DNA from 4 places in the Alteromonas sp. MTD1 genome. Region 2 is predicted to be linked to each of the others. Evidence: predicted binding sites of a transcription regulator. Region 2 holds the regulator's gene; each other region holds the start of a gene.
The links. Region 2 encodes FNR, which switches genes on or off when oxygen is low (the NO sensors DNR and NnrR bind a similar motif). Its sites were predicted from a motif close to TTGATCTAGATCAA; they were not measured.
Positions count from the first base shown of each region.

Region 1: ACGHAV_RS06305 (DUF3149 domain-containing protein) is a predicted target of FNR. The motif match lies at 2,679-2,692, and genes of this name have one in related genera.
Region 3: ccoG (cytochrome c oxidase accessory protein CcoG) is a predicted target of FNR. The motif match lies at 2,710-2,723, and genes of this name have one in related genera.
Region 4: ACGHAV_RS04465 (OmpW family protein) is a predicted target of FNR. The motif match lies at 3,383-3,396, and genes of this name have one in related genera.

Region 1 covers NZ_BTGG01000004.1:46,046-51,058, forward strand. The annotation lists gene ACGHAV_RS06295 (alpha-glucosidase) at 1-1,155, opposite strand, end outside; gene ACGHAV_RS06300 (MFS transporter) at 1,152-2,483, opposite strand; gene ACGHAV_RS06305 (DUF3149 domain-containing protein) at 2,798-2,923, shown strand; gene smrB (endonuclease SmrB) at 3,028-3,663, opposite strand; gene prmB (50S ribosomal protein L3 N(5)-glutamine methyltransferase) at 3,751-4,680, shown strand; gene aroC (chorismate synthase) at 4,697-5,013, shown strand, end outside.
Region 2 covers NZ_BTGG01000001.1:358,661-363,673, forward strand. The annotation lists gene ACGHAV_RS01585 (patatin-like phospholipase family protein) at 1-187, opposite strand, end outside; gene ttcA (tRNA 2-thiocytidine(32) synthetase TtcA) at 188-1,147, opposite strand; gene uspE (universal stress protein UspE) at 1,263-2,186, opposite strand; gene fnr (fumarate/nitrate reduction transcriptional regulator Fnr) at 2,324-3,064, opposite strand; gene ACGHAV_RS01605 (sulfite exporter TauE/SafE family protein) at 3,114-3,773, opposite strand; gene ccoS (cbb3-type cytochrome oxidase assembly protein CcoS) at 3,776-4,030, opposite strand; gene ACGHAV_RS01615 (heavy metal translocating P-type ATPase) at 4,032-5,013, opposite strand, start outside.
Region 3 covers NZ_BTGG01000008.1:114,429-119,441, forward strand. The annotation lists cobalamin riboswitch at 1-216, opposite strand, end outside; gene ACGHAV_RS12145 (serine/threonine protein kinase) at 235-1,218, opposite strand; gene ccoG (cytochrome c oxidase accessory protein CcoG) at 1,215-2,645, opposite strand; gene ACGHAV_RS12155 (lipase) at 2,873-3,550, opposite strand; gene ACGHAV_RS12160 (hypothetical protein) at 3,955-4,320, shown strand; gene ACGHAV_RS12165 (DUF3016 domain-containing protein) at 4,412-4,960, shown strand.
Region 4 covers NZ_BTGG01000002.1:394,261-399,273, forward strand. The annotation lists gene dprA (DNA-processing protein DprA) at 1-690, shown strand, start outside; gene ACGHAV_RS04445 (DUF494 family protein) at 692-1,168, shown strand; gene ACGHAV_RS04450 (topoisomerase DNA-binding C4 zinc finger domain-containing protein) at 1,235-1,777, shown strand; gene ACGHAV_RS04455 (Sua5/YciO/YrdC/YwlC family protein) at 1,800-2,405, shown strand; gene hemF (oxygen-dependent coproporphyrinogen oxidase) at 2,402-3,334, shown strand; gene ACGHAV_RS04465 (OmpW family protein) at 3,511-4,185, shown strand; gene ACGHAV_RS04470 (group II truncated hemoglobin) at 4,332-4,763, opposite strand; gene aroE (shikimate dehydrogenase) at 4,762-5,013, shown strand, end outside.

The DNA of each region.
Region 1 (5,013 bases), on a different contig from region 2:
AATACTGTCGAACTTCGCGTTCGTCATCCCAATTTCATCACCCATGTAGTAATAGGGTGTACCGCGCATGGTTAACAAAAACGTACTAAGTAGCTTTGATGATTGCTCTCGGTGTTCAGCTGTGTCGTCTCCAAACCATGAAACCTGACGAGGAAAGTCGTGATTGGTATGCCACTGAGTTCCCCAGCCCTTTTGGTCAAAGGCCGTTGCCCAGTCGCTCATTATCTTCTTAAATTTAACCAGATTACGATGGTCGCTATTTACAATTTTGCGAGCGTCTAGGCCAAGTTCTACATGCTCAAAATGATAATTCATATTAAGCTCTTGACGATCTTCATCTACTAGATCGTGAATGTTGGATAAGTTTGTACCAGGGCCTTCTGCAACCGTCATAATGTCGTAGTGTTGAAGTACTTCACGGTTCATTTCATGTAAATATTGGTGCAAGCGCGGGCCACTGGCATAAACGTCTATCATTTTATCGCCATGTACGCCTTCAAACGTTGGGTAGCCATCGTGTTTTGATATGAACGTAATCACATCCATTCGGAAACCGTCGATGCCTTTTTTGAACCAAAAATGCATCATATCGAAAATTTCTTCTCGTACTTTCGGGTTTTCCCAATTCAAATCGGGCTGCGTTTTATCAAAATAATGTAGATAGTAGGCATTAGTTTTTTCATCAAACGCCCATGCGCTGCCTTCCTCATCAAAGAAAGACCAACGTTCAGGCGGCGTGCCGTTCTCTGCTGGCCACCAGTGATAATAGTCTCGGTATGGATTATCACGAGACGAACGCGATTCTTTAAACCATTTGTGCTCGCTACTAGAGTGGTTTACCACCAAATCCATAACTACTTTAATGCCACGTTTATGAAAGCCTTCCAGCATTTCATCAAAGTCTTCCATGCTACCAAAGTCATCCATAATGTTTTGGTAGTCTGAAATATCGTAACCGTTGTCGTGATTTGGCGACTGATAAACCGGGTTCAGCCATACAATATCAATACCCAATGAGGCAATGTAATCTAAGCGTTGAATAATGCCTCTAAGATCGCCAATACCGTCGCCGTTAGAGTCTTGAAAGCTTCTAGGATAAATTTGATAAACAACACCTTCTTTCCACCATTCGCGTTTTATTGTGCTGATTTTCATTGAGAAACCTCCTGATTAATGAGGTGATCTGGCTTTGACTTAATGCGAAGTGCTAAGGCCGCTCCTACAACAAAAAGAAGACCCGACAGTGCAAGCGCGTTTCGAGGGTCGCTGCCTAGTAATGAGTCGTAGAAAAAACCAATCGTAACCATTTCAAAAATTTGAGGAAGGCAGATCATGGCGTTAAGTAACCCCATGTATACGCCAACTCGAGCTGCAGGTGTCACGTCGGCTGTAATGATAAACGGCACAGTTATAACCGCTGACCATGCAACTCCAACGAGAGCCATACATACGAATGTCATCATTAGGTCAGTGGTAAGCTGCATTGAAAGGAAACCGACTCCGCCGATTAATAAGAACAATGCATATGTTTTTGCATCTCCAAGATATTTGACAAAACGCACTATCACCAGTGCCATTACAATGGTGGTTACATTCATCACTGTAAACGCCATCCCCACTTGCGCCGTTCCTTCTACAAAACCAGGGCTTTCGGGAGTTGGGGCGTCGTAAACATGCCTGGCGATAGAGAGCGCGAGGTACTGCCACATCATAGGTAGTGCAAACCAAGTTGCTAGCTTCACCCACCAAATGGCTTTGAGCGACTTTGGCATTTCCAACAGCGCAGTCCAAAGCTCGCTTAACACGTGCTTTATACTGGTATGCTTTTGGTTGGCTTTAAATGCTTCCATATCTTCTGGAGGTATTTCATCTGTTTTGTAAAATGACCAAACAGAGGATGAAAGAATCACTACTACTCCTACGATAAATGAATATTTGACTATCTCAGGGATTTCCTTTCCATCTGTTTCTACCGAAACACCGAAAGCAATCATAATAAGAGGCATCAATCCGGCTAGAACTTGACCTGCTGCAACCATGAAAGATTGAAGTGCATAAGCGAGAGGTCTTTGTTCGTGATTCACTTTATCACCGACCAGTGCACGGTAGGGTTCCATCGCTGTGTTCATAGCAGCGTCAAGGATCCAAAACAGACCAACCACCATCCAAAGTTCTGGCACATAAGGCATAAACATTACGGCGATTGAGCCAACCAGTGCACCCATAAAAAAGAAAGGCTTACGTCGGCCAAATCGGGTCCATGTACCGTCACTTATTACGCCAATTAACGGCTGTATTAACAAGCCCGTTACAGGGCCCGCTAGCCAAAGGATAGGCAATTCATGCTCGGCGGCACCGTGGTAGCGAAAGATAGGGCTTAGGTTTGCTTGCTGTAATCCGAATCCGTACTGAATACCGAAAAAGCCAAAGCACATGTTCCATATTTGCCAAAAGTGCATTTTGGGCTTAAGTGAATCTTTCATAGTTAAAACTCGTTGTATTGATGTTTTGATAACATTCTATTTTCAAAACTTAATCGTTTAAGCTTGGTCTGTCAATGAATTTAACCTCACAATCAAAAAAGCCACCGTGTAACAGCCATAATGCTGGCTAACGTAATACAAAAGAATAATAAAAGTAGGCTAAAGCTTTGTATCAAGGCTAGGTGTTTTTTAAGTTTGATGTAGATCAAAAATAGGAAGTGATTTGGTTTTTTGATGATATGAGCCTTGATCTAGATCACGATGTTACAGATGCGTCTCCTCTACTATTAACGCAGTTGAAGAGGAGAAACATTATGTTCTGGACAATGATTAAAGACCCGGTGGTATGGGGCTCGCTTTTAGGCATTGGTATTATTGTGGGAATGATGGCGTACTACACTTATTTGTTTATGCATAATAGTGCAGACGCAACTAAATAATAGCTATGTAAATGCTAAGTAATTATTAAAAAGTGATTCGCGACAAGTAATGATCAATAAACGAGTACCAACAAGTTATTAGCCTAAGTTAACGCTTATTGTTACTAGCGTTTGTTGTTTTGAAGCGGCACGTCTAGTAGTACTAATAGCGCTGCTTGACCACCATATTCAAGCGGTGCTTGATGAAACGCTCTAACGTGTGGATGCTGAACTAAATAATGAGGCAGGGCGGCTTTTAGTACGCCTTGCCCATAACCATGCATTACACAAACACAGTCTATGGTGTCTTTTCTCGCTGCGTGTATTAAAGCGGCAAGTTCTTCTTTCGCCAACTCTCTCGTAAGACCATGCAAATCTAGCATCATTTCGGGTGAATAATCGCCACGTCGTAATTGCTTTACAATGTGGGTAGACTCGCCTTCACGGCAATAACGCATAGGGCCTTCTTGTGGAAGCGCTGCCTGATACATGTCTGAAAAGCTAAATGAGGCTGCTAGCTGTTTGCTATTTTTTAAACGCGTTGGCGAGGCCTGTTGGCGTTTATTAAACAGTTCTATCTGTTTGTCGGGCTCTACCTTGTCTTGCTGCAGCGGCTTAACCCCTTTCATTGCATCGGCAAATGAAAACCTTTCTTCCTCGACGCTATCGGCATCAACCTTACTCGTGTCGCCCGCTTTATTGACATTTTGTGCCGACAAATTTTTCTTTAAGGCTTTTAGTTCTTTTTTAAACGCTTTCATTATGAATCAATATGCAATTTAACATGGGCGAACACTGTAAATGTTAGTATGATACCAGCTTTGCAATTTCTGATGTACCCAAACACCATGACCGATAAGTTTTACCTTGAAGAAGCCATTGAAGATCTACACACCCTGTTAGATATGACGCGATGGGCAACCAGTCGCTTTAACGACGCGGCGCTGTATTTTGGTCATGGCACCGACAACGCATGGGACGAAGCAACAAGCCTTGTTTTGCAAGCATTGCATTTACCACATCCTATTTTAGAGCAGGTAGGTGAAAGCGTGTTGTCGTCTCGTTTAACCAAAAGTGAACGTGAGAAAATTGCCGAGCTGGTACTTAAGCGCGTGCAAACACGTATGCCGTTGCCTTACATCACTAACGAGGCATGGTTTTGTGGTATGCCATTTTATGTTGACGAGCGAGTGCTTATTCCACGCTCGCCTTTTGCAGAGCTTATACAAAACGAATTTGCCCCCTTTGTAGAGAATACACCAAGCAGTATTCTTGATATGTGTACGGGGGGAGCATGTATTGCCATTGCACTTGCACACGCGTATCCAGAAGCACAAGTAGATGCAGTTGATATCAGCACAGATGCGTTAGAAGTTGCCGATATCAATATTCAGGAACACGGCTTAAGTCACCGTGTTTATCCCATTCAATCAGACTTGTTTTCTAGTTTAGAAGGTCAAAAGTATGACCTTATTGTGTCTAACCCACCTTATGTTGACGCTGAAGACATGGCCGACCTTCCTGAAGAATATCACCACGAGCCAGAGCTTGCGCTTGCTGCCGGTGATGACGGTCTTGAGCTTGTCGATATTATGCTTCGCGAGGCGCCAACCTACCTAAATGATGGCGGTTGGTTATTTGTTGAAGTCGGTAACAGCGAAGTGCATATGAGCACGCGTTTTCCAGGTCTAGAAGTGATTTGGTTAGAGTTTGAAAACGGCGGGTCAGGTATTTTTGCAGTGCGTAAAGAGACACTGGTAGAACATTTTCAGCAGTAAGGAATAATAATAAATTATGTCAGGTAACAGCTTCGGAAAACTTTTCACTGTAACCACCTTTGGCGAAAGCCACGGTATAGCTATTGGCGGCGTGGTAGATGGTTGCCCTCCAGGTTTAAGCATTACTGAAGAAGATCTTCAGGTAGATTTAGATAGACGAAAACCAGGTACATCACGCTATACAACGGCACGACGTGAAGATGACGAAGTTCAAATTTTATCTGGCGTATTTGAAGGTAAAACCACTGGCACAAGTATTGGCCTTCTTATTAAAAACAAAGATCAGCGCAGCCAAGACTATGGCAATATAAAAGACCGATTCCGTCCTGGACA
Region 2 (5,013 bases):
TTAGTGAACACGCCCATTCTTTTAACTCTTCAAGCCTACCACTTGCGTAAGCAGCACCTACGTACGCACCAATTGAACAACCGGCTACAACGTCGATGCGTACGCCAAGTTTTTCGAGTGCTTCAATTATACCTATGTGGGTCCAACCGCGCGCTGCGCCTGCGCCTAACGCAAGTCCTATTTTCATCTATTTGGTTTCCATGATGTTGACGACTTCAATGGAGTTATCGGTATCAACCATTTCGGCATTATTGATATCAGTAAAAGACGGTTCATCAAACCCAATGTCGCCATCTTCTACAGGGCCATCCTGAGTAGTAATTGATTTGAAGTCATGAAGATTACTGTCGATTAAGTGCGAGGGCGCTACGTTTTGAAGCGCTCTAAACATTGACTCAATTCTCCCAGGAAAGCGTCGATTCCAATCTTGTAGCATCGCTTTTATATTCTGACGCTGCAAGTTTTCCTGACTTCCACATAAGTTACATGGAATAATTGGAAACTCGACGGCCTGAGAGTACTTCTCGATGTCCTTTTCGCTGCAGTAGGCAAGGGGACGAATTACAATGTGCTCGCCATTGTCACTCACAAGTTTAGGCGGCATTGATTTAAGCTTGCCACCATGGAACATGTTCAAAAAGAAGGTTTCTAGCATGTCGTCTCTGTGATGACCTAGGGCAATTTTAGTTGCGCCTAATTCCTTCGCAGTTCGATATAAAATGCCTCGGCGCAGCCTTGAACACAAAGAGCACGTTGTCTTTCCCTCTGGAATTTTGTCTTTAACTATAGAGTACGTGTCTTCTTCTACAATTTTGTAGTCCACACCAATGCTATCAAGGTATTCTGGCAATATGTGCTCTGGAAAACCTGGCTGTTTTTGGTCAAGGTTTACCGCTACGATGTCAAAATGAATAGGCGCAATTTTCTTAAGGAAAAGTAAAATATCAAGCATGGTGTAGCTGTCTTTACCGCCAGATAAACACACCATTACTTTATCGTTGTTTTCAATCATGCCAAAATCGCCAATGGCTTTACCCACGTTACGGCGAAGTCGCTTCTGAAGTTTGTTGAAATTATACTTTTGCTTGCTTTGTGCTGCGTTTGATACCGCATCGTTAGCACTAGCACTGTTTGTGCCTAAACTCATAATTAACTTGCTTGTTTCGTTCTAAAAACGCCATTATACAATAAAGCGTGTTTTCGAAACCATGTTTGCTGACGTTAATTTATGGACATAGCGTGGTAAAACGCTACTTACTTTTTTATTTTGCTAGTGGTGAAACAAAACCATCTGGCTTTATAGCTAAAACGTCACAATTGAGTTCATCAATAACGTGTTCCGCAGTGTTTCCTATTAATGCCGCAGATATGCCTACGCGCCCCACAGTACCAATTATTACAAGCTCTGCATCAATGTCTTTGGCAACTTGCGGTATCACTTTTTCAGGGAGTCCCTCTTTCACGATACATTTTTCATCGGGAACACCATATTTAAGCGCGTGTGCCTGCATCTCTTTGTTGTGGTGATCCTTAACCGCATTGTGATAGTTCTCAGGGTCGAACTCTGGCACTTCAATTGCAACATTAAGCGGAGTGGTTGGATAGCTATTAACTAAATTCACATTGCCTTTGAGTAACGTGGCGTAATCGTTTGCGATAAGTGTAATTTTATCATTTAAGGCAGCGTGTTCGTTGTCTTCACTACCCACGTTAACTGCAGCGATTATCTCGCCGTTTTCTGGCCAGTCGTGGTCTTTTACTAATAACACAGGGCAGGGGCACTTACGCATTAAATGCCAATCAGTTGGCGTAAACAACACAGACACCAAGTCGTCATGTCGCTTTGTGGCTTTTACAACAAGGTCAACTTTGTCGTTTAGCGTATAGGAAATAATTGATTCGTACGCGCGATTATTCCACTCCACCACGATATCGGCTTCTTGGAACCCTAAAGCATTCAAGTGGTTCTTTAACCACTTAGCTTGTTCATTGGTAACCGCGTCGCGCATTGACTCACGCTCATCGCCGCTTAACATTGTGGTCATGTCGTAAGAAAGGTCGTACACCACTAACATAGCAGTAACCGAAGCGCCTGTCTTTGCGGCTAGTTCAAACGCCCGGCTTAACGCAGGCTGGCTGTCTCGTTCAGTATCAACAATCGCTAAAATATGTCTACACTCAATCATGTGATGTCCCGTTAAAACGAACCATATATGTTTAGTGTAAACGACAAACTCGAAAACGAAAGTTGAACTAGATCAATATTTTGCTAATTCAAAAGTTAGTGGGTAGCGAGCTTGTGCACAAGTTATATAGTGCAGGCCTAGCCGTTGCACACAATACTGGGACCGTTTAAAGCCTCTAGTTTCTCGTTTAAGCGGTCAAAGTTCTTGATAGTAATAAGTCTGCCGTCTACCTTAATAATATCTTCTTTCTGAAAACGACTAAGTAAACGACTAATTGTTTCTATGGTAAGCCCTAAATAATTTCCAATTTCGTTTCGTGTCATCGTTAGATGGAATTCACGATGTGAGAAACCACGCTCTTCGAAACGTTGTGATAGATGAGAGATAAAATACAACAAACGCTCTTCTGCTGTACGCTTATTAAGTAGCATGATCATGTCGTGATCTTGTTTAATTTCAGCACTCATAAAGCTTAATATTTGATGTCTTAGTTTCGGGAATTGCACCGACATTTCATCAAGAGTTTCGTAGGGGAGTTCACATACCATTGCCGTTTCCAGCGCTTGTGTATAGCTTTGGTGTTTATTCTCTCGCAGCGCATCAAAGCCTATGATATCGCCTGGAAAATGGAAGCCGGTGATCTGTTCCTCGCCTTCGTTATTGGTTAGAAAAGACTTAAAAGAACCCGTGCGCACAGCAAATAAAGAGCGAAATGTATCGCCCGTACTAATTAATATATCACCTTTGTGAAGGGGCTTTTTACGCTCGATAATGTCATCTAAAGATTCAATTTCAGTTTTATTCAGTGCCACAGGTAAACACAAATGGCTAAAACTACAGTTCTGACAGTGAATTGAAAACTGGCTTCCTGCGCTCATGACAAGACCTCACAATAGTTATGGTTATTTGCCAATAATACCGCAAGCTTTAAAGGATTGCCCGATAAATCAAAAGCACTGAATATAAAGCCATTAACACCGCAATGACTTGTCGGGTAACAGTATGTTGAGAACCACGTAGCAGAAGCTGGCTACCCGCGCTGGCGGCCAACAATGTTGGTAAGGTACCCAACCCAAAAAACAGCATTAACGCCGCACCTTGCAACGCATTACCTGCGGCTAAAGACCACGTAAGTGTAGAATAAACAAGGCCACAAGGTAGCCAGCCCCAAATAATACCGTAAGGAATGGCATGCATTGGTGATTTAAAAGGAAGAAACTTTTTAGAAACAGGTTGAAGCTTAGAAAACAAACCTTTACCAAACGATTCTAGTGCGGTTAAAACAGTCCACCACTTTCCTAGATAGCACGCTAATAACAACAGCATAATACCGCTTAACAGCGTAAGAACATAATTTGCCAAAGGAATAAATTCAGACGCCATGTGACCAATTGCACCGGTAAGCGCACCTGCAACGGTATAGCTAAATATGCGCCCCAAGTTATAGGCAAGTGTATAGGGAAGTGGGTTAGCATCTTTTGGGGAAACCATTCTTAGCGCGGCTACGATACCGCCACACATTCCAACGCAGTGCACACCGCCGGCAAGACCAATGAGAAACGCAGATAGATAGTTAATACCTTCCATATTTAGCGCTTCGATTCTTTATTTACTGTTTCTTGGTTTGCGCTACCCATGTTTTGTTTTTCTTCTTTACGCTGCAAGGCTTTTCGCTGCTCAGCGAGTTTTTTCTCTTCAGGTGGAAGGTCGTCATCAAACAAAATACTGTAACCTTGACGATCTAAATCTTCAAATTGATTAGATTTTACAGCCCAGAAAAAAATAACAATTGCCAACGCAACGATAATGATAGCAATGGGGATAAGGACGTAAATTATGCTCATTCTATTTGCCTAAAAGCCGCGTTGAATTGGTTACAACAATAATACTGCTTAACGACATACCCACAACGGCCATCCAGGGTGATAAAAGCCCAGTAACTGCAAACGGCAGAACTAATACGTTGTAGCCAACAGCCCAGCCGATGTTTTGTCGAATCTTTTGTTTCACTTTGTGTGCGGTTTCAATAAGCTGAGGCACAGACAAAAGTTGATCGCCCAGCAAAATAACGTCGGCGGCAGTTTTTGCTACATCGGTTGCGTTGCCAACAGCTATAGCAACATCTGCACTGGCAAGTACAGGAGCGTCGTTAATACCGTCACCCATCATCATCACTTTTTTACCCTGACGCTGCATTTCGACTACCGCATTGTATTTTTTGTCAGGCGTAAGCCCGCCAAGTGATTTAGTAATGGGTAACGAATGCGTGAGTGTATTTACATTGTCTTGTGTGTCACCGCTTAACACGACTAGCTCATGAGATTGTGACAGTACGTTAAGTGTTTCTTGCGTATCTTCACGAAGGCTGTCATTCACTACAAAAGCAGCCAACAGTTGACCGTTTACCGTTAAAAACACATTAGCATCGATGTTCACATTTTGCGGCGCTACATCGCAAAATAAAGCCGTACCCATTAAACATTTTGCTTCATTAATCACCCCAGCAATTCCGCCGCCAGGGGTTACTTCAAATTGGCTAACTGTAAATGCTTCAGCTTGATCATCAGGTGCTTGCTTGGCGTTCTTTTCACTACTAGTTTTAGGTGAAGTGGACTTTAAAAAGGCACTTGCTATAGGGTGTTCTGAACGAGATTCTAACGCTTTGGCAAGGGCCAACATAGTTTGTGCATCCACACCTTCAGCAAACCAGGTTTGAGCCAGTGTGAACTTGCCCTTCGTTAATGTACCTGTTTTATCAAGAGCAATAGTCGTTATGCTGGTTACCTGCTCTAACGCGTCTGCACGTTTAAGTAAAATACCTTGTCGA
Region 3 (5,013 bases), on a different contig from region 2:
GCTTACTCGCTGAAAATGTCTTTCAGATCTTTTACCTTCCCATCGACAAAAGCAGGTATTGCTTAAAAGACAGTGGTGTATGAAAAGAGCATGTTGAACAACAACATGGAGCTTACCGTTGCGGGGGCAGCACCAGTTTTTCACTGGTTTCCCGTTTAACGCCAATCACAGTAGAACAAAGATAGTTATTGGCGCACCTACGCATGGCGAGAGTATATAGAATACACGGTTTGATTAAAACCCAAGCTTAAGTGGTGGCTCGTTAAGCGCTGAAAGCTGTTCCTTAAGGGCTAATATCTGACCTTCCCAGTACTTATCTTCGGCAAACCATGGGAACGCTCTTGGGAACGCAGGATCTTTCCAACGACGTGATAGCCACGCCATATAGTGCACCATCCGCATCGCGCGAAGCGGCTCAATCAATGAAAGCTGGCTATTATCAAAGGTGTGAAACTCTTCGTAGGCTTCAACTAGGGTGTCGAGCTGCAGCAGCTGTTGCTGCCTGTCGCCGCTTAACATCATCCATAAATCTTGAATGGCTGGACCCATACGGCAGTCGTCTAAATCAACGAAGGTAGGACCGTCGCGCCACAGTATATTGCCCGGGTGGCAGTCGCCATGTAAGCGAATAAGCGAACTTGCGCTATACGCGCTTCGCGTAGTTTCGATAACCGGGTTTAAAATAGCGAAGAACGCGGTTTTTAGGTGCTCTGGCAGCAACGAGCTATTCTCAAGCACGTGCTTTGGCTCTTCTAAATAACTGTGAATATCAATGGTAGGGCGCTCTTTAAACGGTGTTGCTTGCGCCACCTGATGAATACGGCCAATGAATCTACCCATCCATTCAAGCTGATCTAAATTGTCGTTTTCAAACTGTCGACCGCCCACCGATGGAAATAGCGTAAAACGATAGTCGGTACCTTCAACATTGTGGTGGTGCAGGGTGCTTCCATTTAATGCAATGGGTGCTGCAAGTGGAATTTCGCTTTCAACTAATGCTGTTGCAAATGCATGCTCTTCAAGAATTTGAGCGTCAGTCCATCGTCCAGGTCGGTAAAATTTAGCAACGTAGCGCTTCCCGTCTTCAGCTAAAAACTGATACACACGGTTTTCGTAGCTGTTTAGCGCAAGCAATCCGCTTTGTAAAAAAATGCCCTGAGATTCCAGGGCATCAAGTATGGTGTCGGGGCTAAGCCCCGAGAAAGAAAAATCAGTCATCGATAAAGAAATTTAGTTGGCTCATCAACGGTAACTGCCTCGCCATCAATGGTGGTGGTTACGCTAATGAAGATATCCGTTACCGTATCTTCCAGATTATAGGCATCGGTTGCAACTGATATCGGCGTGCTGTACACCTCGCCACCTTTAACAGTTACTTGTTGCTCCCCAATGTAGGTGTAGTCAGGCAAACCTTTTACCGCAATAGTGTAGATATGCTCTTGCTGGGTTTTGTTTAGCACCTTAATGGTGTACACATTTTCAATTAAGCCTTCGTTGGTTTCGCGATACAGTGAGTTTCTATCGCGAATGATGTCAACTTCGGTGGGGCTGCGCGTATAAATATTGGCGAATAATAGGCCTAACATGATCACGAGCACCACAAAGTAACCTACTAATTTCGGACGAATAATATGGGTCTTACCGCCTGCAAGCTCCTCTTCAGAAGTGAAGCTAATAAGGCCTTTGGGGTACCCCATTTTATCCATCACACCGTTACAGGCATCAACACATGCACCGCAGTTGATACACTCGTATTGAAGACCGTTTCTAATGTCGATACCGGTAGGGCACACTTGTACACATAAGTTACAGTCTATACAGTCACCAATACCCTTTTCTTGCACTTGTTCATGGCTTAACTTTCTTGGGCGAGGGCCACGTTGCTCACCGCGATTCGCGTTATATGACACGGTAAAGGTATCTTTATCAAACATAGCCGACTGGAAACGTGCGTAAGGACAAATATGCGTGCACATAATTTCGCGCATATACCCAGCGTTGCCGTAAGTACATACAGCGAAAAAGATGACTGAGAACCCGGCCCAAAAGCTAGTATTTAGCGTAAAGAAATCAATAAACAAGCGGTCGATGGGGGTGAAATAGCCTACAAAAGTAAGTGCGGTTAATAGGGCAACAGCAACCCATGCGCTGTGTTTGGCTGTTTTGCGAAGAAACTTGTCGGTATCCATAGGGCGGTTATCTAGCGCTATGCGCTTGTTGCGAGGGCCTTCAATTTTTTCTTCAAACCAAGTGTAAATGTATACCCACGTAGTTTGCGGACACATGAATCCGCACCACACACGCCCTGCGAATGTGGTGACGAAAAACAAGGCAAATGCAGATACGATAAATATGTACGCTAGCAGCGTAAGGTCTTGTGGCCAAAGCGTTAACGAGAATATGGTGAAGCGCTGCTCGCCAATATCAAGTAACACTGCCTGCTGATTGTTGTACTGGAACCAAGGAATAATAGCGAACAGGCCTAAAAAGAATAGGCCAAAAAAACGGCGGAAAGATTCCAGTGGACCTTTTACGGCGCGCACATAAATGCGGCTGCGAGAATCGTAACGTTTCCCTTCAATAGCCCCTTTGGGCTTATGCACTTTTACCGGAGTGACATTTTTTACCGGTATTTGGTCATTCATAGTTACACCTTCGCTAACAACATCTACTGCTACGTTGAGTATAACAGCATGTGCTACATCATCTTTAATGTAGATCAATAGTGACGTGAATGATCCATTTTTTTTATGTTTCAGTCAATACTGAAAGTTCAGAAAGTTTTAGGCTGTGATTTTATGTAAGCTTAGTTCTAAGTTCAATTAAGGCCTTCTAACCACTGACCTTAATCGAGCTTTAAGTAAAACCGTCGCTATTGAATAAGGTTTACTTGCTGTACAGCGGTGTCTGTTTGAAGACCGAAATGACCTAAAACATAAGTATATGACGCGTCTTCACCGTCTATTCTGCTGGTGTGAACGCCGTTAACTGTACATACGCCAGTTGCGCACACAATTTGATCAATATTGCTTTTAATGGAATACACGTTTCGACCAATAGGCACGTTGGCAATGCTGTCTAAAAATGGGCTTGAAATAGAAAGGCCATCTCGTCCGCACGTGCTTGACCACACGTTAAACGGGTACACGCCACATGTGCGCAGGCCTTTTGTTGCACCTGCTATGCCTACAAAGCTATCAACAAAACCTGATGCTGCTAATTTATCGATTTGCTGAATAGATAAGGTAACACCCATTGAGTGTGCGATAACATCAATACGCCCCGTGCACGATGCGTTTACCGCATTGATAATGGCATTCCTAACCGGTGTTTCCTCCGAACCGCTGTGGTTATTGCAGGCAGCGCATGACTTTGAGCCCCAGTTGGGCAAGAACAAGTCGCTTGATGAGTAGCCTCGTCGGTATAACTCATTCACCGTATTGTTCCAACTTGATGGTGATGCACTGTTCCCATGTACCAAAACTACCGCGTCTTTACAGGCATTAGCATAAGTAGCCACAACCGACGAAATTAATAACAGCCCTATCATTTTTATAATTTTCACTTTCTTCAACCCTCGCTTATTAACAATTATTTAACAAGGCTAGGGTAGAAGGCCTGTAACATTATTTCGATAGTACTTTCGTACAGCAAATGAACAATTTATAGTAAAGGAAAGCCAGCACTCAAATATTGAGTGAATGCAAAAGATGATAGTAGTAAGGCGCACGTTGTTTATAGCAACGCGGTAATGCTGATGGTGTGATTTAAATATATATGCAGGCATATATACTGGCGTATAGATAGCGCTATTTATGACCCATAAATGTATGTATATACTCACTAACGTTTAATGGAACTGAACGAAATACAGTGCTTATTCTCAACCAAATATCTATGCTGAATAAGTGCTGTTAAACGTTGTATACAACTGTAGAAGTAGGCTGAGAAGTCATGTTACGTTTTTTTGTTATTGCTGCTGAAATTATTCTTTTGGTACTGGTGCTACGCTCGCCTTTTGCACAATATTTATTTGAGGATGTGCAAAACTCTATTTCTGATTGGCTTGCAGAAATGGCTACCATGCCCGAACGCAACGAATTAGAAGCGCTTAGAGAAAACGTGGTAATGCAAATTGGCCCGCTTAAACCCTACCAACAAACCTATTTACAGGAAATAACCGTAGATAAAGCAAGTCTTCGTCGTTTCAGTGGCGTGTATTGTGATGGCGACGATATAAACCCAAATTTTACGGGAACTAAAAGGGCACAATTGTGCCTAATAATAAAACAGTCGTCGGTTTTGCAAGCACCTAATTAGTTGCTGCTAAGTAGCAACTAATTAGCTAGGCGTTGTAATCGATAGATGAACAAGTGTTGTTTACCTGTAGCGGTTTTTTAGGAGTTTCAACGTGAATAAAGTTATTCTATGTTCTTTGATAGGAAGTGCGGTGGCGCTACCGCTGCTTTTCGCTAGTGCGCCGGTGTCTGCGGCTGAAGTGAAAGTAACATGGGAAAATGCAGAGAAGTACACCGATGTACGTCCTGCCAATGAATCAAGAAAGCGATTTCGCGAACGTACCCTAGCAGCATTGGAAGAGCATATTGTTGAACTTGCATCGAAGTTGCCTGACTCACAAAAGTTAACGATGACGGTAACGAACGTAGATTTAGCAGGCCAGGTTTGGCCAAGTCAATTTGTGGGGTTTGGCGTAGGTGCGGCCAACGATGTACGCGTTATTCAACGTGTAGATATTCCCAGAATGACGTTTAGCTACACCTTGTCAGATAAGCAAGGCGCTGTGATCTCAAGTGCTGAAGAAGTGCAGCTGAAAGACATGAATTTTATGGAGTCGAATATTCGCCAAAATCGCGGAGACACGCTGAGCTACGAAAAAATCATGTTAGAAGACTGGTTTAACGATACTTTTACGACAAACGTGGCTGCAAACGAAGAGTAGCGAATTGTCCTCTTACCGGCTATCGTGCCTGCGCTAATATAAGCCCGATATAA
Region 4 (5,013 bases), on a different contig from region 2:
TCGAACAATGGCATTACGGTAACCAGTGGTTTAGCTATGGGCATAGACAGTGCCGCACATCATGGTGGGTTGGTAAATCCAGGTAAAACAGTTGCGGTAATGGGGACAGGGCCCGACATTGTTTATCCTGCCAAGAACAAGTCATTATTCGACGCTATTGTTAGTGGAAAAGGAGCTTGCATTACTGAATTCTTTCCGGGGCAGGGACCGAAACCTTGGCACTTTCCAAGGCGAAATAGAATTATTGCGGCGTTAACGTTAGGCACTTTGGTTGTAGAAGCGAAAATTAAGAGTGGCACCTTGATTACTGCCAATTTGGCCGCAGATCTAGGGAAAGAAGTGTTTGCAGTGCCAGGAAACATTTATCACGCATACGCACAAGGTTGCCATTGGTTAATCCAACAGGGCGCTAAACTAGTAACCAACGTGAACGACATTATTGATGAAATAGATGTTGAGCCTTTACAGCTAAGCATTCCCGTTGACATTGAAAACGAAAAAAGTGAAGTGAATAGCTTGGCAACTGATAAATTATTAGCTAGTGTGGATTATGACATCACCGCTATTGATGTTATAGCCCAGCGCAATGCCGTTACTGTGTCAGATGTAATGGCGTCATTATTAGAATATGAATTGCGTGGTTTAGTGGCCGCTGTCCCTGGTGGCTACATTAAATTGAGGGGAAAATAAAATGTTCGATATCCTCATGTATCTGTTCGAAAACTTCATCCACAGTGAGACTGAGATCCGCGTAGACCAAGACGAGCTTACAGAAGAGTTGGTTCGCGCAGGCTTTCATCATGATGAAATATACAAAGCCCTCGCATGGTTAGAAAAACTTGCTGCACTGCAAGAAACCGACATTAAGCCGTATTTTTGTAAAGGCATTAGTACTGGTTTAAGTCGTATTTATACGCATGAAGAGCAAATGCGCCTTGATGTAGAATGTCGTGGTTTTTTGATGTTCTTAGAGCAAGTTAATGTGCTTGATGCATCTACCAGAGAGATGGTTATTGACCGCGTAATGGAAATTGATTCCAATGAATTCTGCTTAGAAGATTTGAAGTGGGTAGTATTAATGGTGCTGTTTAACGTACCAGGTAAAGAAAATGCTTACGCTCAAATGGAAGACCTACTGTTCGAAGAGCCAGATGGTGCACTTCATTAATGCGTGTTTTACTCAGCACTAACTGCTTTACACGCACTGCCAAAGTGCAGTGCGTGATCGTATGCCATGTCTAAAATAGACCACTCGTTATTTTCAGCAAACGAGCATGCCTTAGAAGATAACTTTGGCGATTGTCCAGAATGTGGCAATGCCCTTCATATTAAAAACAGTAAATCTGGTCCTTTTCTAGGTTGTACTGGTTATCCAGAATGTAGCTTCAGTAAACCTCTACACGACAAACAAACGACATTACTTAAAACACTTGATGGCGTTTCTTGCCCAGAATGCAGTTCAGAATTAGCAATAAAGAAAGGCCGGTTTGGTATGTTCATCGGTTGTACCAACTTCCCCGATTGCCACTACATTGCGCCTATCAAACAGCAAGAAGAAACCTCCGTTGATTGTCCGAAATGTAAGAAAGGGCAGCTGATTTCGCGCACCAACAAATACGGTAAACAGTTTTTTGCATGTAACCATTATCCGAAGTGTCGTTATGTGCTAAATTTCACCCCAGTCAACGAAGTATGTCCAGCATGCGGGTGGGCAGTGCTTATCGATAAAAAAGGGCAGCTGCAATGCCCACAGCCAGCGTGCGGTTATAAGAAATAAACCTTGTTTTAGAGAATGAAAAATGTCTGATTTTCAAAATGGGGACGTGAATACGTTTAATCCTGTTGAAGCCAACGTTACAGAAAAAGATCCTATTGTTAGTGCATTTGAGGAAGGTAAGTTGTTGGTGTATCCCACCGAAGCGGTAATGGGCATAGGGTGTGATCCAGACAACGAAGCGGCAGTGCATGCCCTATTAGAGGTAAAACAGCGCCCAGTAGAAAAAGGCGTCATTCTTATTGCGGCCAACTACAGTCAACTCTTACCTTATGTTGACGACAATGCCATTCGTCCAGACCGTCGTACTGATATTTTTTCAAGCTGGCCGGGGCCGAATACGTGGCTATTACCAAAATCTTCTTCTGCTCCAAGTTGGATTTCAGGAAAGCACCCGAAAATTGCGGTTCGAGTGACTAACCATCCTGTGGTGGTAGAATTGTGCAACAAGCTTGGTAAGCCGCTTGTGTCAACAAGTGCCAATTTAACAGGCCAACCGCCGGCAATAACCATTGATGAAGCAAAAGCTGTTTTTGCCGATTCAGTTGTATATGTTGATGGTGAAGTAGGCGGAGCAACAAAACCGAGTACCATTCGCGATGGCGACACTGCCGAGGTAATAAGAGCATGATAGGGTCGACGCAACTTGATGGGAAAGATGCAGTAGAAGTTATCGAACAAGTAAAATCGTACCTTCTCAATCTGCAGGATACCATCTGTCAAACGTTGGAGTTAGCCGACGGCAAAGGCCAATTTGTCGAAGACAGTTGGCAACGAGAGGAAGGAGGTGGAGGCCGTTCACGCGTGCTTAAAAATGGCGCTGTTATAGAACAAGGTGGCGTAAACTTTTCACACGTATTTGGCAGTCAAATGCCGGCCTCGGCTACTGCCAATCGGCCTGAATTAGCAGGCAGAAACTTCCAAGCTATGGGCGTGTCGCTGGTTATACATCCGCATAACCCTTACATTCCTACATCACATGCAAATGTTCGCTTTTTCATTGCAGAAAAAGACGGCGAAGCGCCTATTTGGTGGTTCGGTGGTGGCTTCGATTTAACGCCTTTCTATCCGTTTAAAGACGATGTAATGCATTGGCATGAGACAGCGAAAAAGCTGTGTAAGCCTTACGGCGAAAATGTATACCCTAAGTACAAGAAATGGTGCGACGACTATTTTTACCTTAAGCATCGTAACGAGACCCGCGGTGTTGGTGGTCTGTTTTTCGACGATCTAAACGAGTGGGGTTTTGATACATCGTTTGCCTTTATGCAGGCGGTAGGCAATGGTTACATCGATGCCTATGTACCCATTATGGAGCGTCGTAAACAAGTGCCATATGGCGAACGAGAGAGAGATTTTCAGCTTTATCGTCGTGGCCGCTACGTTGAATTTAACTTGGTCTTCGACCGTGGAACCTTATTCGGTCTTCAAACGGGTGGCCGCACTGAATCTATCTTGATGTCTATGCCGCCGCTTGCGAGGTGGGAGTATTGTTATACGCCTGCACCTGGTAGTGCCGAGGCGAAGCTTGTTGACTGGCTTAAGCCCACCGATTGGTAATTAATGCCATAATATAAAGCGCCGCTACATCCATAGCGGCGCGTGATTTTGATCTATATCAATACTCATATCTACCAAGGTTTTCGTTACCTAATAAACTTGCGCTGGATCAACATCTTCTTTTTCTAAATACGTACAGTGGCCTCATTGAAGTAAATCACTTATGAGAGCACATTATGCGTACATCAACTCTTTCAGCAATTTGTCTAGCGCTAGCAGCGCTTTCTCCAGCGGTTCACGCGCATCAACAAGGCGACTGGTTAGTTCGAGGCGGTCTAACAACAGTAGCGCCGGATGAATCTTCATCAAATATTGTTGTTGGTGGCTCGGACTTAGGCGTAGCGCTTACAATCGGTAATGATACTCAGCTAGGAATTAACGTCGCCTATTTCATTACAGACAATATTAATGTAGAGCTTCTAGCTGCCACACCGTTTAAACACGATGTGTCTTTTTCAGTACCAGACCCATTAGGAACCGGCAATCAGTTAGGTGAAGTAACACATTTACCACCAACGCTTACTGCCAACTATTACTTTAATGATGCAAGCTCATCGTTCCAGCCTTACATTGGGGCAGGTATTAATTACACCTTTATTTATGATGAGCAATTTACTGGTGCTAACGAAAGTGCGGGCTTAAGTGATTTGTCGCTAGACAATTCTGTTGGTTTATCTGCTCAAGTAGGAATGGACTATCACATTGATGAAACGTGGCATGTGAATGCGTCGGTACGCTTCATTGATATAGATACAGACGCCACCTTTAAAGTGGGTGAAGCCGACGGCAGTGTGGGCGACATAGAAATAGACCCATGGGTTTATACGTTATCTGTGGGCTATACATTTTAATGCCGCTTATTGTACCGCTATATAGTAGGGCCTCTTTTTTATAGCGATACCTTGTTGTAATTATTGCACTACTTATGCGCCATTAAGAGCGTTTAAAGTAACAGGGGGTTGCGTGCGATTGGCTTTTTGCTGACTCGCACGCTTTTTTATTTTGTGTTTATCATATGTTCGGCAAGTTGATCTAGCGCCGTCAGTAGCTTTTGCGCTAATGCTAAATCGTCTACGGTTTTAAACATTGCTTTTCGCATGCAGTACATCCACTGGTCTTTAAGTTCTGGTGAGACAGTGAATGGCAAGTGGCGCGCACGAAGGCGAGGGTGTCCGAACTGCTGTTGAAAATCATCTGGTCCGCCAAGCCACATCGTCAAATACAAAAAGAAGACATGTCTTATTCTATCTAATGGTTGCGGGTGTATTGCCAGTAGTTCAGCTGCTAACGGATCGGTTTCCATAATATCATAGAACGAATTTGCCAATTCTCGCACTTTCATCTCTCCGCCAATTCGATAGTATGGCGTATTGTGTGAGGCGTTTTCTTCGCTTTTCTTTTTACCTTTAAATAAATCGCGTATACCCATGAAAAAATTCGCTGTATTTGGTAATCCTATTGCCCAGAGTTTATCACCAACTATCCATCAAATGTTTGCTGAACAAGTGGGAGAAAAGATTTCTTATGAAAAGATACTTTCGCCAGTAGACGGTTTTGTAGATGCCGCCAACGCGTTTTTAGCTCAGAAAGGCGCTGTAGGTTGTAACGTCACCATGCCTTTTAAGCTTGATGCATTCAACTTGGCAAAGGTAGATGACCAAGCAGCCAAAGATGCACAA